DNA from 3 places in the Caproicibacterium sp. XB2 genome. Region 2 is predicted to be linked to each of the others. Evidence: riboswitches for the same ligand, from Rfam matches in the RefSeq annotation. Region 2 holds a riboswitch; each other region holds the start of a gene.

Region 1 (6,777 bases), 650 kb from region 2:
AAGCCACAGAATCGGGGAAACTCCGAATCTGCGGCGCTGTGTTGCAGTACAATTTTTCGGTCACTTTAAAAGGTCTGCCGGGTCTAGAAATTTGCCGCTTTTTTGAACAGCAAAATGCAGGTGGGGGGCCTCGTCTGCTTCGCAGGGGATTTCTCCCACCTTGCCAAGCTGATGTCCAACTTTGACCGTATCTCCTTTGTGCACAGAAATGTCGGTTAGTCCACAATAGCAGGTAGTCAGGCCGTTTGCATGGACAACCTGTACCATACCGCCAAAGTCTTCCGGTTCGGACACGGCCTGCACAGTGCCATCCGCCGCAGCGCATACGGGTGTACCTTTCGCGGCACGCAGGTCAATGCCGGCGTGTGCACGCCAGTCATGCATCGTTTTCGAGTAGAGCGGTGTTTCGCTGAAGGCGTGCTGTACCGGTGCATCCGGTACAGGTTCCTGCAGACCGGCAGGCGCAGCTGCAGCAGGCGCAGCAGACTTCGGCTGTGCCGCAGCTGCCGCGGAAGAAGCGGGTGCTGCCGATGCTTCCGCCTGGCTGCTTTGGGCAGGTTCACTGGTTACACTGCTCGTTTCCCAGCCGCTCTGTGAAGAAACGGACGGCAAGCTTTCTTGTGGGGAAGACACGGTGCTTTCCGTAATGGTGTTCAGTGTATCCAAAGTGCTTTTTTTGTACTTGTGCAAACTGCTGTAGGTTGTCCATCCCGCCACGGTAACTGCCGTCAGGCAAATAACCAGTGCAATGTAAAACCCTTTCTTTCCTTTTGGGGGCTTTTTACCGGGCGATGAGTTTGTGCCGCCGGATGGATATCCGGTGCTTGTTCCGTTTTCCTGTTCTTCCTGCTTTTTATAATCTTGTGTATTCAATCCTGCCACCTCCAGCCCTAGTATGGCCTTGCGGCAGGAAAATATACCAAAACAGGAAGTTTAGACAGAAAAAAACCGGGCTGCGGCACCCGGTTTTTTTCAATAGCTTGAGGGGTATATTGAGGAGGGTAGAACATACATCAAGTGAACGGTGCGGCTCCGTTGTTCTTGATTACATACTCAGTATACAGCGCTATAGCCCAAAATTTGTTAATAGTATGTGAATGTTTTATAAAGAATAACAACATTACGCCGTTTACAAACAAACGTTTGCGATTTTGTCCTTTCTATGGTATACTTATTTGCGGCGAAAGGAAAAGAGGAAATACAATATGCTTACAGCAAGCCAGCAGAAAGTTTACGACTACCTGAAAAGCCGCCTACAAACTGGGCTGCCGCCTACCGTGCGGGAAATCTGCGCGGCAACCGGTTTAAAATCGACTTCCAGCGTACATGCACATTTAAAAACACTGGAAAAAGAGGGCCTTATCACACGGGATGCCGGTCTGAACCGGGCCATTCATCTGACAGGGCAGAGTCGTTCTGTTCCCGTGCTGCAGGTACCTATTGTCGGCAGGGTCGCGGCGGGACGGCCCATTTTGGCAGTGGAGGATACAGAAGGCCATGTGCCCTATGCACCGGCGAAACGCAGTGAAGATGATGTCTATTTTGCCCTGCATGTACATGGAGAAAGTATGCGGGATGCCGGCATATTAGATAATGACATCGTCATTGCCCGTCAGACACCGGAAGCGGAAAACGGCGAAATCGTCATTGCAATGATAGATGGAGAAGCGACCGTTAAACGCTTTTATCGGGAACCCGGCCGTGTGCGTCTGCAGCCAGAAAATCCGGACTTTGAACCGATTTACACCAAAGAAGTTGCCATTCTCGGCAAGGTGGTTGCCCTCTACCGCAACTATTAAATAAAATATCTGAACAAGAAGCCAGCGCTGTTTAGGCGCTGGCTTTTTCTATGCCGCGGAAGCAATCCAACGAGAAATACCAATAAACAGCTTGCCTTGACAAGATGAAAATGATTCGATATACTAAAAATATATGTGGGGAGCTCACAAACGTGGGCTGAGAGTAAGCGAAAGTGCTTTGACCCTTCACCTGATTTGGGTAATGCCAACGTAGGGAACAAGAAAGAATTGTTTGTGGCAGCGCCTTTTGCAGGCACTGCTTTTCTTTTTGCCCGCCTTTGTTCCCACAGAACAGAAAAATGGGATATCCAGCAAAAGACCGCCGCTTTCACGGCTGGCTTTTGCGGCTGGCAGATTGGGGGCACCACCTTCTGCCGCAAAATGAAATGCTGGAAAGGGGTAATTACAAATGAGGACAGCATTAACAATCGCCGGAAGCGATTCCAGCGGTGGCGCCGGTATTCAGGCGGATATCAAAACCATGACGATGAATGGCGTATTTGCCATGAGCGCCATTACGGCTTTGACAGCGCAGAACACGACCGGCGTGCAGGGGATTTTTGAAGTGGGTTCGTCGTTCCTGGCACAGCAGATTGACAGTGTCTTTACAGATATTCGGCCGGACGCGGTTAAAATTGGTATGGTCGCTTCTTCTGCGCTGATTGAAACGATTGCGGAACGTCTGCGGTTTTACAAGGCGGAGAACATTGTGGTGGACCCCGTTATGGTAGCTACAAGCGGCGCAAAGCTGATTTCAGATGACGCTGTAGCGATACTGAAGGAACAGCTGCTGCCGCTGGCGACGGTACTGACACCAAACATTCCGGAAGCCGAGGTTTTGTCCGGACAAAAAATCACTTCGCCGCAGGACATGGAAAAGGCGGCGGCGGTTATCGGCAGCACCTATTCCTGTGCGGTGCTGTGCAAGGGCGGACATCGGCTGAACGATGCCAATGACCTCCTGTACCGTGACGGCGGATACAAATGGTTTGAGGGCAGGCGCATTGATAACCCCAACACGCATGGGACAGGTTGTACGCTGTCCAGTGCCATTGCGGCGAACCTTGCGAAAGGATACGATTTGGATACATCTGTCTGCAAGGCAAAAACGTATCTTTCCGGTGCGCTTGCCGCAATGCTGGATTTAGGTGCGGGCAGCGGTCCTATGGACCATGCGTTTGACCTAAAGCCGGCCTATTATGAGGAAGCGCGCCGATGAAAAAAACTTCGACCTTTCAAAACGGACTCATTTGGTTTGGCGCAGGCGTGTCCATTGCGGAAATCCTAACGGGGACTTATTTTGCGCCGCTGGGGTTCCAAAAAGGACTGCTGGCGATTCTTTTGGGGCATTTGATTGGCTGCTGTATGCTGTTCTTTGCTGGACTGATTGGCGGACGCAGCGGGCGCAGTGCCATGGGCACGGTCCAAATGAGCTTTGGCAGAATCGGCTGTTTGTTTTTTGCTTTCCTAAATATTCTTCAGTTGGTGGGCTGGACTGCAATTATGATTTACGACGGGGCGCTGGCTGCGAACGGTGTCGTTAGCACCGGCGCATGGGTATGGTGCCTCGTCATCGGCGGCCTTATCCTTGTGTGGATTGCCGTCGGTGTGGAAAACCTCGGCTGGCTTAATAAAATTGCCATGGCAGCACTGCTGGTGCTGACGGTTGTTCTGTGTGCTGTAATTTTCCGCGATGGTCAGGCGGAACCGGCAGTCAAAGGGGACTTGACATTTGGCGCAGCGGTGGAATTGGCAGTCACCATGCCGCTGTCGTGGCTGCCTCTGATTTCCGACTACACGCGTGAGGCGCAGCACCCGTTTGCCGCAACGCTGACCAGTACGGTGGTATACGGAATGGTCAGCTGCTGGATGTACATTATCGGCATGGGAGCGGCTATTCTAACGGGAAAGGCAGACATTGCCGCCATGATGGTGAAAGCCGGATTGGGCATTGCGGCACTGCTGATTTTGATTCTTTCTACGGTGACGACCACCTTTCTTGACGCATGGAGCGCCGGTATTTCTGCGGAGTCACTGTCCAAAAAGATAAATGGCAGGCACGCGGCGATGTTGGTTACAGCCGTAGGCACCGTCTGCGCGATGTTATTCCCGATGGATGATATTACCGATTTTCTGTACTTAATCGGTTCCGTATTTGCGCCGATGGTTGCGGTGCAAATTGCAGATTTCTTCCTGCTGAAATGGAACTGCGGAGAAAGCAGGCTGGACGTGCTGAATGCGGTGGTCTGGTTGGCCGGATTTATCCTATATCGGGTACTGATGCGTGTGGACACGCCGGTCGGCTGTACATTGCCGGATATGGCGGCCACATTGCTGCTGTGTGTTGCTGCCCGCAGCGTGCAGAGAAAAATAACGCAAAAAGCTTAAACAGAAAGGGGCTGCTGCAAAGTTTTCGTTTTGCAGCAGCCCCTTTTTCTGCAGTTCTATCAGGTTTGCAGTGTTTCCCGCCAATCTTCCAGGTGCATTCCATTTATCGAAAGCATATATACATTATCCCAGTTTTCCTGCAGCGATTTGCGGTTAAAAATGCGTGAAGTCATCAGTTCCTCAAGGCTCGGAAAGGATACGCCGTCCGGTACGTCACAACTGTTTACCCAATACGGATTTTTGCGTTCCGGCAGGAACTTGAGGTAGCAAACCGTTTCGGTCTGGTCGTTGAATAGGTAGAAGCCTGCTTCTTGAATGTCTTTCCCATCTTTAAAATGTGCGCAAAAAGAATGATAGTCTATATTTGCCATACCTATATGACTTCCTTTCTGTACGGCTAAGTTTCACTGATGTTTCGGAACAGCTGGCGCACTTCCGCACGCAGACCGCGGTGCGCTGGTGCCTCCAGTGCGGGGTCTTCCTCCAGAAGGGAGCGGGCGGTTTGCTGTGCATCTTTTAGGACGTCAAGGTCGTTGTTGAGGTCGGCAATTTGCAGCTGTGGAAGGCCGTGCTGCCGCTGCCCAAAAAAGTCGCCTGGACCGCGTAGCTTTAGGTCCTGCTCCGCAATGACAAATCCATTGCTGGTTTCGCACATGACGCGCATACGTGCGCGGGCCTCTTCATTTTGTGCGTCGGTAATTAAAATACAGTAGCTTTGGTAGCTGCCGCGGCCGACTCTGCCGCGCAGCTGATGAAGCTGGGACAGACCATACTGTTCCGCATTTTCAATCAGCATATCCACCGCGTTCGGTACGTCTACGCCAACCTCCACAACAGTTGTGGAAACCAGAATATCAATGCAGCCATCGGAGAAATCCTGCATGATTTTTTCCTTTTCGCTGCTTTTCATGCGGCCATGCAGGCTGCCAATGCGGCAGTCCGGTAGAACCTGCCGCAGACGGCAGGTGTAAGTTTCCACACTGGCTTTATCGCTGTCAGAATCGATAGCAGGACAGATAATATAGGCCTGCCGTCCCCGATGAACGTGTTTTTGCAAAAAGTGCAGTGCACGTATCCGTTTACCGCTGTCAATGCAGTAGGTCTGAATGGTCTGTCTGCCCGGCGGCAGTTCGTCAATAATGGAAATGTCCAAGTCTCCGTAAATCATAAGGGCCAGCGTGCGCGGAATCGGTGTGGCACTCATCACCAGCACATGTGGATTTTGGGATTTTTCTGCCAGAGCCTCTCGCTGACCGACACCAAAGCGGTGCTGTTCATCTGTAATGACCAGTGCGAGCTTTCGAAACTGCACATCTTTAGTCAACAGGGCATGGGTGCCAACCAGCAGCTGCAGGCTGCCGTCCGCCGCAGCTGCCTTTACCTGCCCTTTTTCCTTGGCTTTTAAGGAGCCAGTCAGCAGCCCAACATGAATGCCGGCGGGTTCCAGCAGGGAGGAGAGAGATGCGAAATGCTGATGTGCCAAAATATCCGTTGGGGCCATTAAAACAGCCTGCATGCCGTTTTGGATAACGACAAAACAGCAGGCTGCGGCGACCGCTGTTTTGCCGGAACCGACGTCCCCTTGAATCAGTCGGTTCATGGGCAGGCCGCTCTGCATATCCCGCACGGCTTCCTCTGCGGCCCGTTTCTGTGCGCCGGTCGGGGAGAAGGGGAGCAGTTTCCAAAACGAGGAAAGGCAGTTGTCCTCTATGCGGAAAGAGCTTTTTTTGCGGGAGCGCCCCTTCATGGACAGCAGACCGAGCTGAAGGACCAACAGCTCCTCAAAAGCGAGCCGCCGGCGGGCGACCTCCATGCCTTCCCGGTCCTTTGGCTGGTGGATATTTTCCAGCGCAAAGCCCAGCTTACATAAAGAATGTTCATTTCGTATCTGCGGTGGAATGGGGTCACGCAGTGTTTCCGGCAACAGCCGCAGCGCTTCCCGCACAGCACTTTCTACCACACGGGTGGAAAGTCCTTTTGTCTGCGGGTAAATCGGACGCATACCCGGACAGGTGCCGTCCTCGGCAAAGTTGGGGGCTGCCATTTGCCGCCGGCCGCGGCTCATGGTCACCTTTCCATAGAACAGATAGATTTTGCCGGTATGAATGAGGCTTTGTATATAAGAGTTATTAAAAAAGACGATGTCCAATGTACTGCCATCTTCATCAAACGCACACACATGAATCAGCATCAGACCGCTGCGGGAAAAGACGGGCGCTCCCACGCTTTCTGCCGTGGCACGCACAGCACAAGATACATCCAGCGGTGCGTCGGCAATGGTGTACGGCTGACTCCAATCCTCATAGGTGCGCGGATATAAACGCAGCAAAGCGCCGACAGTAGGTACGCCAAGCTTTTGAAAAAGTTCCGCGCGCTTACTGCCGACGCCTTTTAATTCAATCATCGGTTTTGCAAATAAAGAATGCATTATTCAACAGAAATCAGGAAATAGTGGATAGGCTGCCCGCCGTTTACCAGCGTTATTTCAATGTCGGAACTGATTTTATTCTTGATACGGTTATAGGCATCATTTGCCTGCTCCTCTGAAATATCCGCGCCGTAAATAATGGTGATAAAGGCGGTGGAGTGC
Region 2 (6,777 bases):
TATCAGCGCCGACAAAAAGACCTATACTTTCCACCTGCGCAAAGACGCGAAGTGGTCCAACGGCGAACCTGTGAAGGCAAAAGATTTCGTCTTTTCATGGTTAACGGCTATGACGGCTTCTACCGGTGCCCAATATGCCTATATTTTGACGGACAACATTGCTGGTGGGCAGGAATATTACGATAAAAAAATCACTGCAGATAAGGTCGGTGTGAAGGCACTGGACGACTATACGCTGAAAGTAGAGTTTAAAAACCCAATTCCTTACGCGCTGAGCCTTACCTCTTTCTTTGCCTACCTGCCCATTAACGAAAAGGGATATAAGCAGATTACCGGCGGCAATGCGGACAAGTATGGCAAAAGCCCCCAGACGCTGTTGACGAACGGTCCCTACAAAATGACAGAGTGGACACATGACGACCATGTGACACTGGTGAAAAACAACGATTACTGGGACGCTGCCAAAACGACCATTCCCAATGTAAAACTGACCATGCTGAAAGATGAGAACGCCATGATGAACGCCTTTAAGGCGGGCAGCGTGGATGAAGTAACTGTTAACGGCGACCAGATGGCCGCAATGAAGGCAGAGGGCGAGCCGGTCCACACCTACTCGGACGGCGGTACCGTTTATCTGGAGTACAATGTCAAGCGTACCAAGCTTGGTTTGAACAATGCTAAAATTCGCAAGGCCCTCGGCATGGCACTGGATACCGCCAAAATGTGCACCAATGTGCTGAAGGATGGTTCCACAGCGGCTACCGGCGTGGTGCCTACCGCCATTGCCGGTGCAAACGGCAGCTACGACAAAGCCCGCGGCACAGTCATAGCCGGCTATGACAAGGCAAAGGCCAAAGCACTGTTTGAGGATGGCCTGAAAGAAACCGGCCTTTCCAAGAACGACCTGAAGATTCCACTTGTTTCCAGTGATGACAGTAAAACACAGAAAATAACAGCTTACCTGCAGCAGCAGTGGAGCGACGCCCTCGGCATTACCGTTGAGCTGAAGCCTATGCCCTCTAAGTCCCGTTTCGCTGCCATGAGCGCCGGTGATTTCGACATGGTGCTGACCAACTGGTTCCCGGACTACAACGACCCCATGACCTATCTGGATACACTGGTGACCACAAACGGCAACAATAACGGCAAATACAGCAGTAAGCAGTATGATACCTTAATCCAGCAGGCTACTGCGGAGGCGGACGCCGCCAAACGGCAGAATATCCTCATTCAGGCCGAAAAGCTGATGATGGACGACTGCCCTATTTACCCGCTGTACTTTAAGGCACAGTGCTATGTTACATCTGGTAAGTTCACCGGCCTCACACGCACCGCATTCCAGGACATTGACCTATGTGACGGAGCAAAAGTCAGCTGAAGGCTATTCCAGTTTTACTTTATACAATAAGCGAAAGGACCTGCTGCCGCGCGCACCTGCACCGGCCGGCAGGCCCTTTTGCTGTGCTGCGGCAGTGGACAGAATGCGAAAAATGCGGTAAAACAGTAGGAGAAAAGCCCTGCCAACCGTGGGGCTGCACATAGGGAAGGAGCTCAATTTTTATGCAGCTGGAGACTTTACAGAAAAAAACCGCAGCACTCATAGAAGATGCGGCGGCAAATGTTTCGGTGCTGGTACAGGACATTGCCGGGCGCCAGCCACTGCTTGCTTTTGGGGAGCAGCGGCGGTTGGTTTCGGCCAGCACCATTAAAACACAGATTTTGCTGACGGTGCTGGACGAAGTGCGGCAGGGCAAACGGAACCTGCAGGACATGGTATCCATCGCGCCGGCAGACATTTTGCCGGACAGCACCGCTTTTGACCGTCCGGTTGCGGCGGCCTCTTTGGAAGAGCTTTTGTACTGGATGGTTTGTATCAGCGATAATACCGCAACGAATCTGATGATTCGGCTGGTCGGTATGGATGCCGTCAACCGCTACAGCAGCGAGGTGCTGCACCTGACAGATACCTCACTGCAGCGAAAAATGCTGGACCACAACGCCGTGCGGCAGGGCCGCAACAACTACACCAGCCCGCGCGATATGCTGTGTACCTATCGGGCACTGGCACAGAAGACCATTTTAACGCCGCAGCTGTGCAGCTATGCGCTTTCCCTGCTTTCCCGTCAGCAGGACAAAACAGTGGCGTTTCGGTATATTTGGGAGCCGCTGCAGGCTGCCCACAAAACCGGAGAACTGCGGGGCCTGGACCACGACACAGGCCTGCTGTTTCTGAACGGCCACACCTACTTTTTTGGCCTGTTTGCAACGGACGGTTCCTCTAATCGAGAAAATCAGCAGCTTTTGGGACGCTTGTTCCGTATGTTGGTGGATTATTTGAAAGGGGCGGCAGTATGAATGGTATAAATAGTATTTTCCTGCGCGGCGTGACCGACTTGTTTCGCAGTCCAGATGATATGGAGCGTGTGGACCAGGCGCTGTGTGGAACTGCCGCACGTGTGTTGGAACGGCGCGGAGAATGGTATCGGGTGGAAACTTCTTATGGCTACCGCGGATGGGCAGCAAAGGGAGATATGCGTGCGCTGAACAGTCGCAGTATTTGGGATGATGCCCCGAAACGTGTTGTCGTACAGGCCGCGGCAGATGTGCTGTCTCGGCCGCGGGTGCAGGGAATGTGCGTGCGCACGCTGGTACGCGGCTGTGTAGTAGGCCTGACCGATACAGATGAACGGGACGGCTGGCAGCAGGTCTGCCTGCCGGAAGGAATTACCGGATGGCTGCCCGCTTGCTTCCTTGCTGCGCTGCCGGAAACGGCCGGCGTACCGGAGGCAGACCTGCGTGCCTGCGTAACGGCATCGGCGCTTTCCTACCTTGGCACACAGTATCGGTGGGGCGGCAAAAGCCCGTTTGGCATTGACTGCTCCGGTCTTGTGCAGATGGCGTTCCAGCTGAACGGCATTACCATTTGGCGTGATGCGGAGATAAAGGAGGGCTTTCCGGTACACGAAATTCCCGAGGAGGAGATACGGCCGGCGGACTTGCTGTATTTTCCCGGCCATGTTGCCATGTATCTCGGCAGTGGGAAAATCGTCCATGCCACCGGCCACAAAGGGGACAGCTGCGTAACCGTGAACAGTTTGGACCCACGCAGCAGCCGCTGCCGTCAAGACCTTGCGGAGAGTATCACCGCCATTGGCAGCGCGTTTCCATACTAAAAATGTCCCTTACAGCACAGGAGCCCGCGGCGGTTCCTGCCTTGTAAGGGGCATCTTCTTCTATCTTACGGCGGCTGGAGAAAATAGACAAAAAAGCGGCGGGACATATTTGATGTCCTGCCGTTTTGGTACTACTATTATGTACGGTTTACAGACGACCGAAAGCATAGAAGTGCTGCCGCCAGTAAGAGGTATCAATACTGGAATACTGAACGGGGCTGCCAGCGTGAATCATCGTTCCGCTGCCGGTGTAAATACCCACATGGGTAATGGTCTCACCGCAGCTGTAGGTGCCGGTGAAGAACACAATGTCGCCCGGCCGTGCTTCGGAAACGGAGATTTTCTGGCACTGGTCATAAATGCCCTGTGCCGTGGTGCGGGACAGATTGTAGCCGCAGTGGCTAAATACCCAGCAAACAAAGCCGCTGCAGTCAAAGCCGCTCGGACTGTAGCCGCCCATTACATAAGGCGTGCCGAGGTGCTTTTCCGCTTCGCCAATCAGGTTGGAAAAAGAAGACGAGGACGAAGAGGAGGAATGGCTGGCAGACGATGTACTGCTGGCAACAGAAGAGCGACCGCGGGAAGAATAATTGCTGGACTGGCGGCTGGCACTGCTGTGCGTGGCACTGCTGGCGGCGGGGCTTGTACTGTCTGCTGTAGAACTGCTGGCAGCAGAGGAGGAACTGGAAGCGGAGCCGCTGGACGGGCTGTCCGCACTCTTGCCGGCAGTGTTGTCGGTGGAGCTGGCTGCTGCCTGCTGTGTCTGCTGCCATGAAGCGATAGAGGCGGAAAGCTTGGCCGCCTTTACGTCCAGAGAAGCGTTTTGGTCCTGCAGGTCCACTTCCTGTTGACCGATGTCTTTCAGAAACTGGTTTGTTTCACTCAATGTACTGGAAAGCTGCTGCTGTTTGCCGCTATAGCTTTCCTTTACTTTGGCTGCCTGCTGGCGCTTGGTGGAAATGGTGTCCTTTGCCTGTTTGACCGCTTCCTTTTCGGATTTCAGCCGGTTAATGAGTGTGGTATCATGCTGTGTTACCACGGAAATAGCTTCGGCCTTGTCCGAAAGGTCAGAAGTGTCCGATGCGGAAAGCAGAATTTGCAGGTTGCCTGCACCGCCGGTCATGTACAGGGCACACAGGCGCTGCTTCAGTTTCCGAGTATCAGCGTCTATCTGCTTCTGTTTGGCGGAGATGGTGTCCTGCGCCTGCTGCATTTGCAGGTCGAGGTCAGTCATCTGGTTAGAGCAGCTGTTAATCTGCTCCTCAATGGTTTCCAGCTGGGACTGCAAAGCAGCACCGTAGGCTTCTTTTTGGCTTTTGTCACTGCGAAGGGAAGCAAGTTCACTGTCGTTTTTCTGCTGTTGGGCAGCATACTGCGCCTGTTCGCTTTTCATAGTGTCCACGTCGCCCACAGCGTAGGACGGCACGGGTGTGAAAGCGGTTACACAGGCGGCAGCCAGCGCAACTGCGAGAATACGGGTCCGAATACGAGCGTGTTTATCCATATATCATCCTTCTTTACTGATAGTATCATTCTATCTATTATAAGATTTACATAATCTTTCGTCAAGCCAAAAAGATGAAAAAGGACTGACTTGCAAAGAGGCGGACAGGCCGTTATAATAAAAGTACGGCAGAAGAAATCTGCCTGCAGGGGAGCTTGGACCGCCAGGCTGAGAGGAAGCGCTGCCGCTTCGACCCTAGAACCTGATGTGGACAATGCCAACGCAGGAAACGAGTCGGATTTTCTGGCGGAGGAGCCCATTTTGGGTTCCTCCGCTTTTTCTGTTCCTGCGGACATCTTATCAAAAACAGGAGGAATTCCGTATGTTTGGAGAAATGCTTGAGAACGTGCGTACCAAAGCACCGCTGGTACACAATATTACGAATTATGTTACCGTTAATGACTGTGCCAATACCGTGCTGGCCTGCGGTGGCTCGCCCATCATGTCCGATGATGCTTCAGAGGTGGAGGAAATCACTGCCATCTGCGGCGGGCTCAATATCAATATCGGCACCCTGAACGAGGACACCCGCCGGGCAATGTTCGCCGCCGGCAAAAAGTCAAATCAATGCGGTCATCCGGTTGTGCTGGACCCCGTTGCCGCCGGTGCGTCCCGCATTCGCACCGAAACGGCCCTGCGGCTTCTGCAGGAAGTGCGGTTTGCCATTATCCGCGGCAACGTTTCCGAAATTAAGACGCTGGCGCTGGGGCGCGGCACCACAAAGGGCGTGGACGCGGACATTGCCGATACGGTTACCGAGGAAAACTTGGACCATGCGGTGGCGTTTCTTAAAGCTTTCGCGGCAAAGGCAGGCTGTGTTGTGGCGGCGACCGGTGCCATAGACATTGCGGCGGATGCGGACCGGGCATATGTTATCCGCAACGGTCATCCAATGATGAGCCGCGTCACTGGCACCGGCTGTATGCTCAGCGCAATGACTGCCGCCTATGCTGCCGCCAATCCGGAAACGCCGCTGGAGGCTGCCGCCGCTGCCATTGCAGCTATGGGGCTGTGCGGCGAGCGGGCACGTAACCGGCTTTCCGCCCGTGACGGCAACGCGACTTACCGGAATTATATCATAGATGAAGTGTATAACCTGGACGGAAAAACACTGGAGGGCGGCGCCAAATATGAAGTGCGATAAAAAAACAATGCTTCTGTACGCGGTTACAGACCGTGCATGGGTGGGAAAAGAAACCCTGTATCAGCAGGTGGAGGACGCGCTGAAGGGCGGCATTACCTGCCTGCAGCTGCGGGAAAAGGAATTGCCAGCCGAGGCTTTTTATGAGGAAGCGGTACAAATTCAAAAGCTGTGCCATCAGTACGGTGTGCCGTTCCTGATAGATGACAATGTAGAAGTTGCCCTGCGCTGTGGCGCAGACGGTGTTCACGTTGGTCAACAGGACATGGCCGCACAGGAAGTCCGCCGTCGGGTGGGGGAACGTATGATTCTCGGTGTATCTGCCGGAACCGTTGAGGAGGCTGTATGCGCCGAGCAGGCGGGTGCTGATTATCTGGGCGTCGGCGCGGTGTTTTCCACCGCGACCAAAGAGGACGCCGCGCCGGTCAGCCGGCAGACGCTGATTGCCATCTGCCAAACGGTGCATATTCCGGTGGTGGCTATCGGCGGCATAAAGGAAAATAACCTCATGCAGCTTGCGGGCACCGGCGTGGACGGTGTGTCCATTGTGTCTGCTGTTTTTGGAAGCCCGGATATCACGGCGGCCTGCCGAAAGCTGAAGGCCCTTTCGGCGAAAATGGTCAGCGGCTAAAAAACAATCAAAAGCCGGACGTTCGGGCGGGAAAAATTCCGCGGAACGTCCGGCTTCTTTATTCTATAAGAAGTATTCTGTCAGGTTAACTTCATGTCGCCGTCCTTCACCCAGCCAGCTTTGCGGCAGAAGTAATTGATAAGCGGGCACAACACAGCGGGCAGGATAAAGCTGATGAGGAACAGGCCAGCCCAGTCCATGTCGGTAATGGCGGCTTTGGTGCCTGCGGCGATATCCTTTACCCAGCCGGTGTAAACACCAATCTGTCCGACAAAGCCACAGGTTCCCATGCCGGAAGAAACCGGCGTGCCGTTCATCTGCAAATGGA
Region 3 (6,777 bases), 780 kb from region 2:
AGAATATTCCTGTGCTGTACTGGGAAAACAGCCTTGGCCGCAGCCCCAGCTGCGACATTGTGCTGACAGACAGTGCAGTTAGCCGTGACCACGCGGTCCTTATGCGGCGGGAAAGCGGCTGGCTGCTGACGGATACCGGCTCCAAAGGCGGAACCTATTTAAATGGACAGCGTATCCGCGGCACAGTGAAGGTGATACCGGGCGATTTAATTGGCATTGGCCGCACAAATCTGATTTTTCGCCGTGTAACGGATGCCAATGTGGCACCGCCGCGGCGCGTTTCCCGGCACAAGCCGCATCCGGCGGGTCTGTTGGCGCTGGGAGTGGTCATACAGCTTCTGTGTTTTGTACAGGCATTTTTTGCGGACAAGCAGTTTTCGCTGCTGCCGCTGCTGCCTATGGTTATGGTCCTGATGACCGAGTGGATTTATTATATGGTTTCCCGGTATGTACTGGGTCGTGTCAACTTTGAGTTGGAAACGCTGGCGTTTACCTTGTGCGGGATTGGTACTGCACTGCTGTGCGGTACGCGTCAAAAATTGACAAAGACCCAGACAGCACCGACACAGCTTACCCTGTTTCATCCGACCATGAATGCCGCTTATATGCAGGTCCTAATGATGATAGCGGGCATTTTCCTGTTTTCCTTTCTAATTTGGTTTATGAAGGATTTGGACCGCGTGAACCGCTGGCGGATTCCTATTGCCATTTTTGGCGTATTGTTGTTGGCGGCGCCGCTGGTTATCGGCAGAAGTGTTAACGGCTCAAAAAACTGGATTTACTTTGCGGGCATATCTCTGCAGCCCAGTGAATTTGTCAAACTGGCATTTATCTTTTCCGGTGCCGCTACACTGGACCGTTTGCAGACCAAACGAAACCTGATTGGTTTCATTGGCTTGTTGGTGTGTGTCATGGGTATCCTGGTTCTGGAGAAAGATATCGGCGGCGCGGCTGTCTTTTTTGCAACGTTTCTGATTATCGCTTTTATGCGTTCCGGTTCGGTGCGCACCATCGTGCTGAGTATTGCGGCGGCCGGTGTCGGCATTATTACCGTGCTGGGAATGTTTAGCCATGTCAAAGAACGGTTTGCCGTGTGGCACCACATTTGGGAGCCGGCGTATCTGTATGACAAGGGCTTGCAGCAGACGCGTGTGCTGACCTATTCCGCCAGCGGCGGTCTGTTCGGCGTGGGTATTGGCAACGGCGGTCTCGGCGGCGGCATCAGCCCGCTGAAAGGCTATACCACGATTGCGGCCAACACCAGTGACCTCGTTTTCGGAATGCTCAATGAGGAATTGGGCCTGTTGATGTCCGTTGTTATTGTGGGCGTGATTGCGCTGTTTATTTTGTTTGCGCGCAGTGACGTGACGCGTTCCCGCTCCACGTTCTATTCCATTACTGCCTGCGCTGCTGCCGGAATGCTGCTGTTTCAGGCATGCCTGAATATTTTCGGCAGCACGGATATCATTCCGCTTACCGGTGTGACACTTCCGTTTATCAGTGCAGGCGGCAGCAGCATGATGGCCACATGGGGTGCGCTGGCCTTTATTAAGTCCAGCGACGAGCGGACCTATGCAGTCAGGAGGCGAAGATAGCATGAAAACAACCGGCAAGCGTTCTTTGTTTCTGTTCTTTTTTCTGCTTTTGTTTACTGCGGGGCTGTGTACCTTTTTGTACCAGTATGTCACACAGGGAAGCAAATGGGCCATGCAGCCTTACAATGCGCATCTGAATGGCACTTCTACTGTGGCGGACGGCACTGTAGCGGACCGCAACGGTGTAAAACTGGTGTCTACCAAAAACGGGAAGCGCACCTATGCGGACAGTGAAACAGTGCGGAAGGCAACGCTGCATTTGGTAGGCGACTCTGCCGGCAACATCTCCACCGGTGTACAAAATGCCTTTAAAACGGAACTAACTGGTTATAACATTGTTACTGGATTGACGGACGTGCACCCCTCCAAAACGGGCGGCACCATTTCCCTTACTGTGGACAGCCGTTTAAACAAGTTGGCATACAATGCACTTGCGGGACGAAAGGGTGCCGCGGTTTTGACCAACTGGCGCACCGGTGAAATTTTGTGCATGGTCAGTACGCCTACATTTGACCCATCCGACCCACCCAGTAATTTGCAAACTAATTCCAAGTACAGCGGTGTTTATGTCAATAAGGTCCTTTCCGGCCAGCTGACGCCTGGCTCTATTTTTAAGATTGTAACGGCAGCTGCTGCTATACAAAACATTCCGGATTTGGACAGCCGCATGTTTACCTGCCACGGTGCCATTAAGGTAGAGGGCAACGATATTACCTGTACAAACCGCGAGCAGCATGGTACGCAAAACTTCCAGCACGCGTTCGCAAATTCCTGTAATGTCACGTTTGCAACGCTTGCCATGGAAATGGGCAAAGATAAAATGACCGCTGCAGCCAATGCGCTCGGTGTGAATTCTGGTTATACGGTGGATACACTGAATGCAGCAAAGGGCAGCTATGATGTGAGTAAAGCAAGCAAAAACCAGCTGGGCTGGTCCGGCACTGGACAGTATACGGACCAGGTCAGCCCCGGCTATATGGTGCGTCTATTAGGGGCAATCGCCAACGGTGGTTCCCCGCAGGAACTGCGCGTGATTAAAGGCGTCAGCGGTGACCTGACCGATAAAAACAAGTTTGGCAGTGTGAAGACTGGCAAGCAGCTGATGAGCTCGGATGTAGCCAGCCGGTTGAAAAACTATATGCGCGGCAACGTGAAGATTGCCTACGGTGATGATTCCTTTGACGGCATCGACAGCGTGTGCGCAAAGACCGGTACAGCGGAACTGGGCAGCGGCCGCGGGAATAACGGCTGGATGGTCGCTTTTTCATCCAATGAAAGCACACCTTACGCTGCGGCAGTGGTTGTGGAACACACGGATTCTTTCGGCATTAACTCTGCCGGACCAATCCTGCGGGACCTGCTGGCGGCAGCGGCAAAGTACAAGGAGTAACGGGTGTCCCTTTTCTACAAGATTTGACAAAATGGCTTTCCTGCTGTACAATAAAACCGTTCTTATAAATGGGGCGCTTGGCCTTACGGGGCTTGGCTGAGACGGGAGAAATTCCGGACCCTTTGGCCTGATCCGGATAATACCGGCGGAGGTAACATACAATCGGGTTTTTAGCCGCCGCCTGTACCTTTTCCGGGTATAGGCGGCTTTTTGCTGCCTATTCGGCCGGTATCACTTTTCCTATTATTCTTTACAGCAGATTTCTGCAAAAAACGAAGGAGATTGTAAAATGAAAGAAGAATTCCCCGCAAGTGTTGCCATTCAGGTGCTGCCACAGGTCGGTACCGACGAAGAGGTTGTCCGCATTGTTGACGAAGTGATTGCTTATATTAAGAGCACCGGCGTTAATTATTATGTTGGCCCGTTTGAAACCACAATGGAAGGCGACTATGAGCAGCTGATGGAGATTGTGAAACAGTGCCAGTACATTGCCGTTAAGGCGGGCTGTCCGCAGGTTGCTTCCTACGTAAAAATCAGCTACAAGCCGCAGGGAGGGGTCCTGACGATTGCGCAGAAAGTTACAAAGTATCACAGATAAGCTCTCCCCAATTTTTCTCATCGTTATCATTTTGATTGTATGGCAGTCGGTTGTTTCCTTTAATGTTGTGCCGAACTTTATGCTGCCAAGTCCGGTGCAGGTTGTGCAGGCATTCATTGATGACTTTTCGTCTTTGATGTACAATGCCTCCACGTCTTTGCAGGAAACATTTTGGGGCATGCTGATTGCGGTAATTTTGGCATTTCTTTCAGCTTTTTTAATGGACCGTTTTCGCTTGGTGAAGAAAAGCCTGTACCCAATTTTGATTTTAACCCAAACGGTGCCGACGGTGGCTATTGCACCGCTGCTGGTGCTGTGGCTCGGTTATGATATGACGCCGAAAATTGTTCTGGTTGTCATTTCCTGTTACTTTCCCATTGCGGTTGGTCTGCTCAATGGATTTGATAGTGCCGACCCAGACGTGATTAACCTGATGCGTACCATGGGCAGCAGCCGATGGCAGATTTTCTGCCATGTAAAAATTCCAAGTTCCCTTAACAACTTCTTTTCTGGCCTGCGCATCAGCGTTTCCTATTCGGTGATTGGTGCGGTTGTGGCAGAGTGGCTGGGCGGCAACTCCGGCCTTGGCGTATATATGACGCGCGTACGAAAGAGCTATGCCTACGACCGCATGTTTGCGGTTATCTTCCTCGTATCCATTATCAGTCTAATTTTAATGAAACTGGTAGATGTGGTACAGCGGCTGTGCATGCCGTGGGACCGCAAACGCCGGAAAGAAAAGTCTGCCTGAAGCAGATTCCGATTCGTTCCATCAATAGAGTTCTAAAAGGAGTTCCTGAAAATATGAAAAAGTTTGGAAAATCCCTGATTGCCGGTGTATTGGCAGCCGCCATGGCTGTTTCGATGACTGCCTGCGCGGGCGGTGCGGCATCCTCGGCTGCATCCGGTACAGCTTCCGGTACGGCTGCCTCTTCCGCGGCCGACGGCAAGCTGGAGAAAATCAAATTCGTTTTGGACTATACCCCGAATACAGACCATACAGGCATTTATGTGGCGCAGGCTCTGGGTTATTTTAAAGATGCGGGCCTAGACGTGGAAATTGAACAGCCGCCGGAGTCCGGCACCGCAGCATTGGTTGGTTCCGGTAACGCACAGTTTGGTGTTGGTTTCCAGGACACGGATATGGCTTCCGCACTGACCTCTGCAACCCCACTGCCGATTACCGCCGTAGCGGCGATTATTCAGCATAATACTTCCGGTATTGCGTCCGTCAAGAGCAAAAATATCACCCGCCCGAAAGATATGACAAACCATTCCTACGCAACGTGGGATACACCGGTGGAAAAAGGCATGGTTAAGTACATCGTCAACAAAGACGGTGGCGATTATTCCAAAGTGAAAATGGTTCCTTCCGGTGACAACTCTATCGTGCAGATTCAGACCAATGCCGACACAGCGTGGATTTATTATGGCTGGGATGGCATTGCCGGTGAAGTAAAAGGCGTTAAGCTGAACTTCTTTGCCTTCAAAGATATTGACCCCGTATTAGACTGCTACACACCAGTCATTATTGCCAACAACGCTTTCCTGAAAAAAGAGCCGGAAACCGCCAAAAAGTTTATGGCCGCCTGCAAGAAAGGCTATGAATACGCCATTAAAGACCCGGATGCCGCCGCAAAGATTCTTATTCAGCAGGTGCCGGACCTAAAGAGCAATGAAAAGCTGATTTATAAGAGCCAGGAATGGCTGAAAAATCAGTACCAGGCAGATGCCAGCCAGTGGGGCTATATTACACCTTCCCGCTGGAATGCTTTCTATAAGTGGCTGTATCAGAACAAACTTATCAGTAAGGAAATTCCGGCAAATACCGGTTTCTCAAATGATTACCTCGGTAAGTAAGGAGCGGCCTTATGGAAACAAAACTGACCGCAAAAGGCATTTCCAAAAGCTATGACGGCACTAAAATTTTGGAAGACGTAAGTATCGAGCTGCGGGACCAGGAAATTGTCAGCCTGCTGGGTGTTAGCGGTGCCGGGAAAACGACACTGTTTAATATCATTTCCGGACTGATGCTGCCCGACTGCGGCCATGTATTCCTGAAAGGAAAGGAAATCACCGGTTACGCCGGCCATGTTTCTTATATGCTGCAGAAAGATCTGCTGCTGCCGTACCATACAGTGGTGGACAATACGGCGCTGCCACTTATCCTGCACGGAATGCCTAAAAAAGAAGCCCGCCAAAAGGCAGGTGCGTATTTTGCGGAATTTGGGCTGGAGGGCACACAAAAAAAGTGGCCGGCACAGCTTTCTGGTGGTATGCGTCAGCGTGCCGCCCTGCTGCGCACCTATCTGGGCAGTGAAGGCGTCGCTTTGCTGGACGAGCCCTTTTCAGCGTTGGATACCATCACAAAGGATGCCATGCACACATGGTACTTGAATGTCATGCAGAAGATAGAGCTTTCCACGCTGTTCATTACGCACGATATAGATGAGGCCATTTTGCTTTCTGACCGTGTCTATATTCTGTCTGGAAGGCCGGGGCATATTATCGCGGAAATGCCAATTACGGTTCCGCGCCCACGCACACGGGAGTTCCTGCTGAGCAATACCTTTCTTGACTACAAACGTAAAATTATTGATTACCTCAAGATATAAAGAAAACGCGCTGCTTTTTGGCAGCGCGTTTTTTCATACGGTTTCGTTTCTTTGTTTCGGATTTTCCTGCTCAGTTGGTATCGTTGTCTGCATGATTGGCATTCTGTGTATTCCCGCCTGTAGCGGAAGCAGTTTGGGAAGGCTGCTCCGGTTCTGTGCTGGAAGCGGGAGCTTCAGATGTTTGACTTTCAGGTTTTTCCGAAACAGTGCTTTCTGGTGCTTTGCTGCTTTCCACCGAAGGCTGTTTTTTAGAGGAAGAACCGCCCTGTGTGGTGCTGCTGTGGCGAGAGGAGCGGCTGGCTGAGGTGCCGCCGTTGTTATTTTGAGTATTTCCGGTATTATTTTGACCGCCGTTCGTTTTGTCTTCGCTGGCTCGGCGGCGGCTGGCAGTGCCGGTATTGTTGTCGGCCTGCTGACCACCGTTGTCCTGGTCAGCGATGCTGTCTGCGTTATCGCTGACAGCGGAAGATACACTGGCAGAGGACGTTTCGGAAGATGCTGTACCGGACGCACCGCAGGAATGTCCCAGAACAGCGAACAGCAATGCAACCACAATCACAGCGACAATCACACCAATCA

What was found. Region 2 has a riboswitch for thiamine pyrophosphate ahead of thiM (hydroxyethylthiazole kinase). Riboswitches for the same ligand answer to the same signal wherever they lie in the genome.
Region 1: another riboswitch for thiamine pyrophosphate. It lies ahead of thiD (bifunctional hydroxymethylpyrimidine kinase/phosphomethylpyrimidine kinase); the one in region 2 lies ahead of thiM (hydroxyethylthiazole kinase).
Region 3: another riboswitch for thiamine pyrophosphate. It lies ahead of ACIHKT_RS01760 (MTH1187 family thiamine-binding protein); the one in region 2 lies ahead of thiM (hydroxyethylthiazole kinase).

Annotation. Positions count from the first base shown of each region.
Region 1 is NZ_CP173227.1:243,957-250,733, forward strand. It holds gene ACIHKT_RS01125 (M23 family metallopeptidase) at 61-873, opposite strand; gene lexA (transcriptional repressor LexA) at 1,206-1,799, shown strand; TPP riboswitch at 1,927-2,033, shown strand; gene thiD (bifunctional hydroxymethylpyrimidine kinase/phosphomethylpyrimidine kinase) at 2,209-3,018, shown strand; gene cytX (putative hydroxymethylpyrimidine transporter CytX) at 3,015-4,187, shown strand; gene ACIHKT_RS01145 (hypothetical protein) at 4,247-4,558, opposite strand; gene recG (ATP-dependent DNA helicase RecG) at 4,585-6,591, opposite strand; gene ACIHKT_RS01155 (DAK2 domain-containing protein) at 6,615-6,777, opposite strand, start outside.
Region 2 is NZ_CP173227.1:1,599,935-1,606,711, reverse strand. It holds gene ACIHKT_RS08025 (peptide ABC transporter substrate-binding protein) at 1-1,378, shown strand, start outside; gene ACIHKT_RS08020 (serine hydrolase) at 1,561-2,355, shown strand; gene ACIHKT_RS08015 (C40 family peptidase) at 2,352-3,173, shown strand; gene ACIHKT_RS08010 (NlpC/P60 family protein) at 3,322-4,677, opposite strand; TPP riboswitch at 4,815-4,923, shown strand; gene thiM (hydroxyethylthiazole kinase) at 5,000-5,821, shown strand; gene thiE (thiamine phosphate synthase) at 5,808-6,449, shown strand; gene ACIHKT_RS07995 (PTS transporter subunit IIC) at 6,530-6,777, opposite strand, start outside.
Region 3 is NZ_CP173227.1:380,535-387,311, forward strand. It holds gene ACIHKT_RS01750 (FtsW/RodA/SpoVE family cell cycle protein) at 1-1,595, shown strand, start outside; gene ACIHKT_RS01755 (penicillin-binding transpeptidase domain-containing protein) at 1,597-2,985, shown strand; TPP riboswitch at 3,045-3,157, shown strand; gene ACIHKT_RS01760 (MTH1187 family thiamine-binding protein) at 3,275-3,583, shown strand; gene ACIHKT_RS01765 (ABC transporter permease) at 3,552-4,334, shown strand; gene ACIHKT_RS01770 (ABC transporter substrate-binding protein) at 4,388-5,443, shown strand; gene ACIHKT_RS01775 (ABC transporter ATP-binding protein) at 5,455-6,198, shown strand; gene ACIHKT_RS01780 (hypothetical protein) at 6,269-6,777, opposite strand, start outside.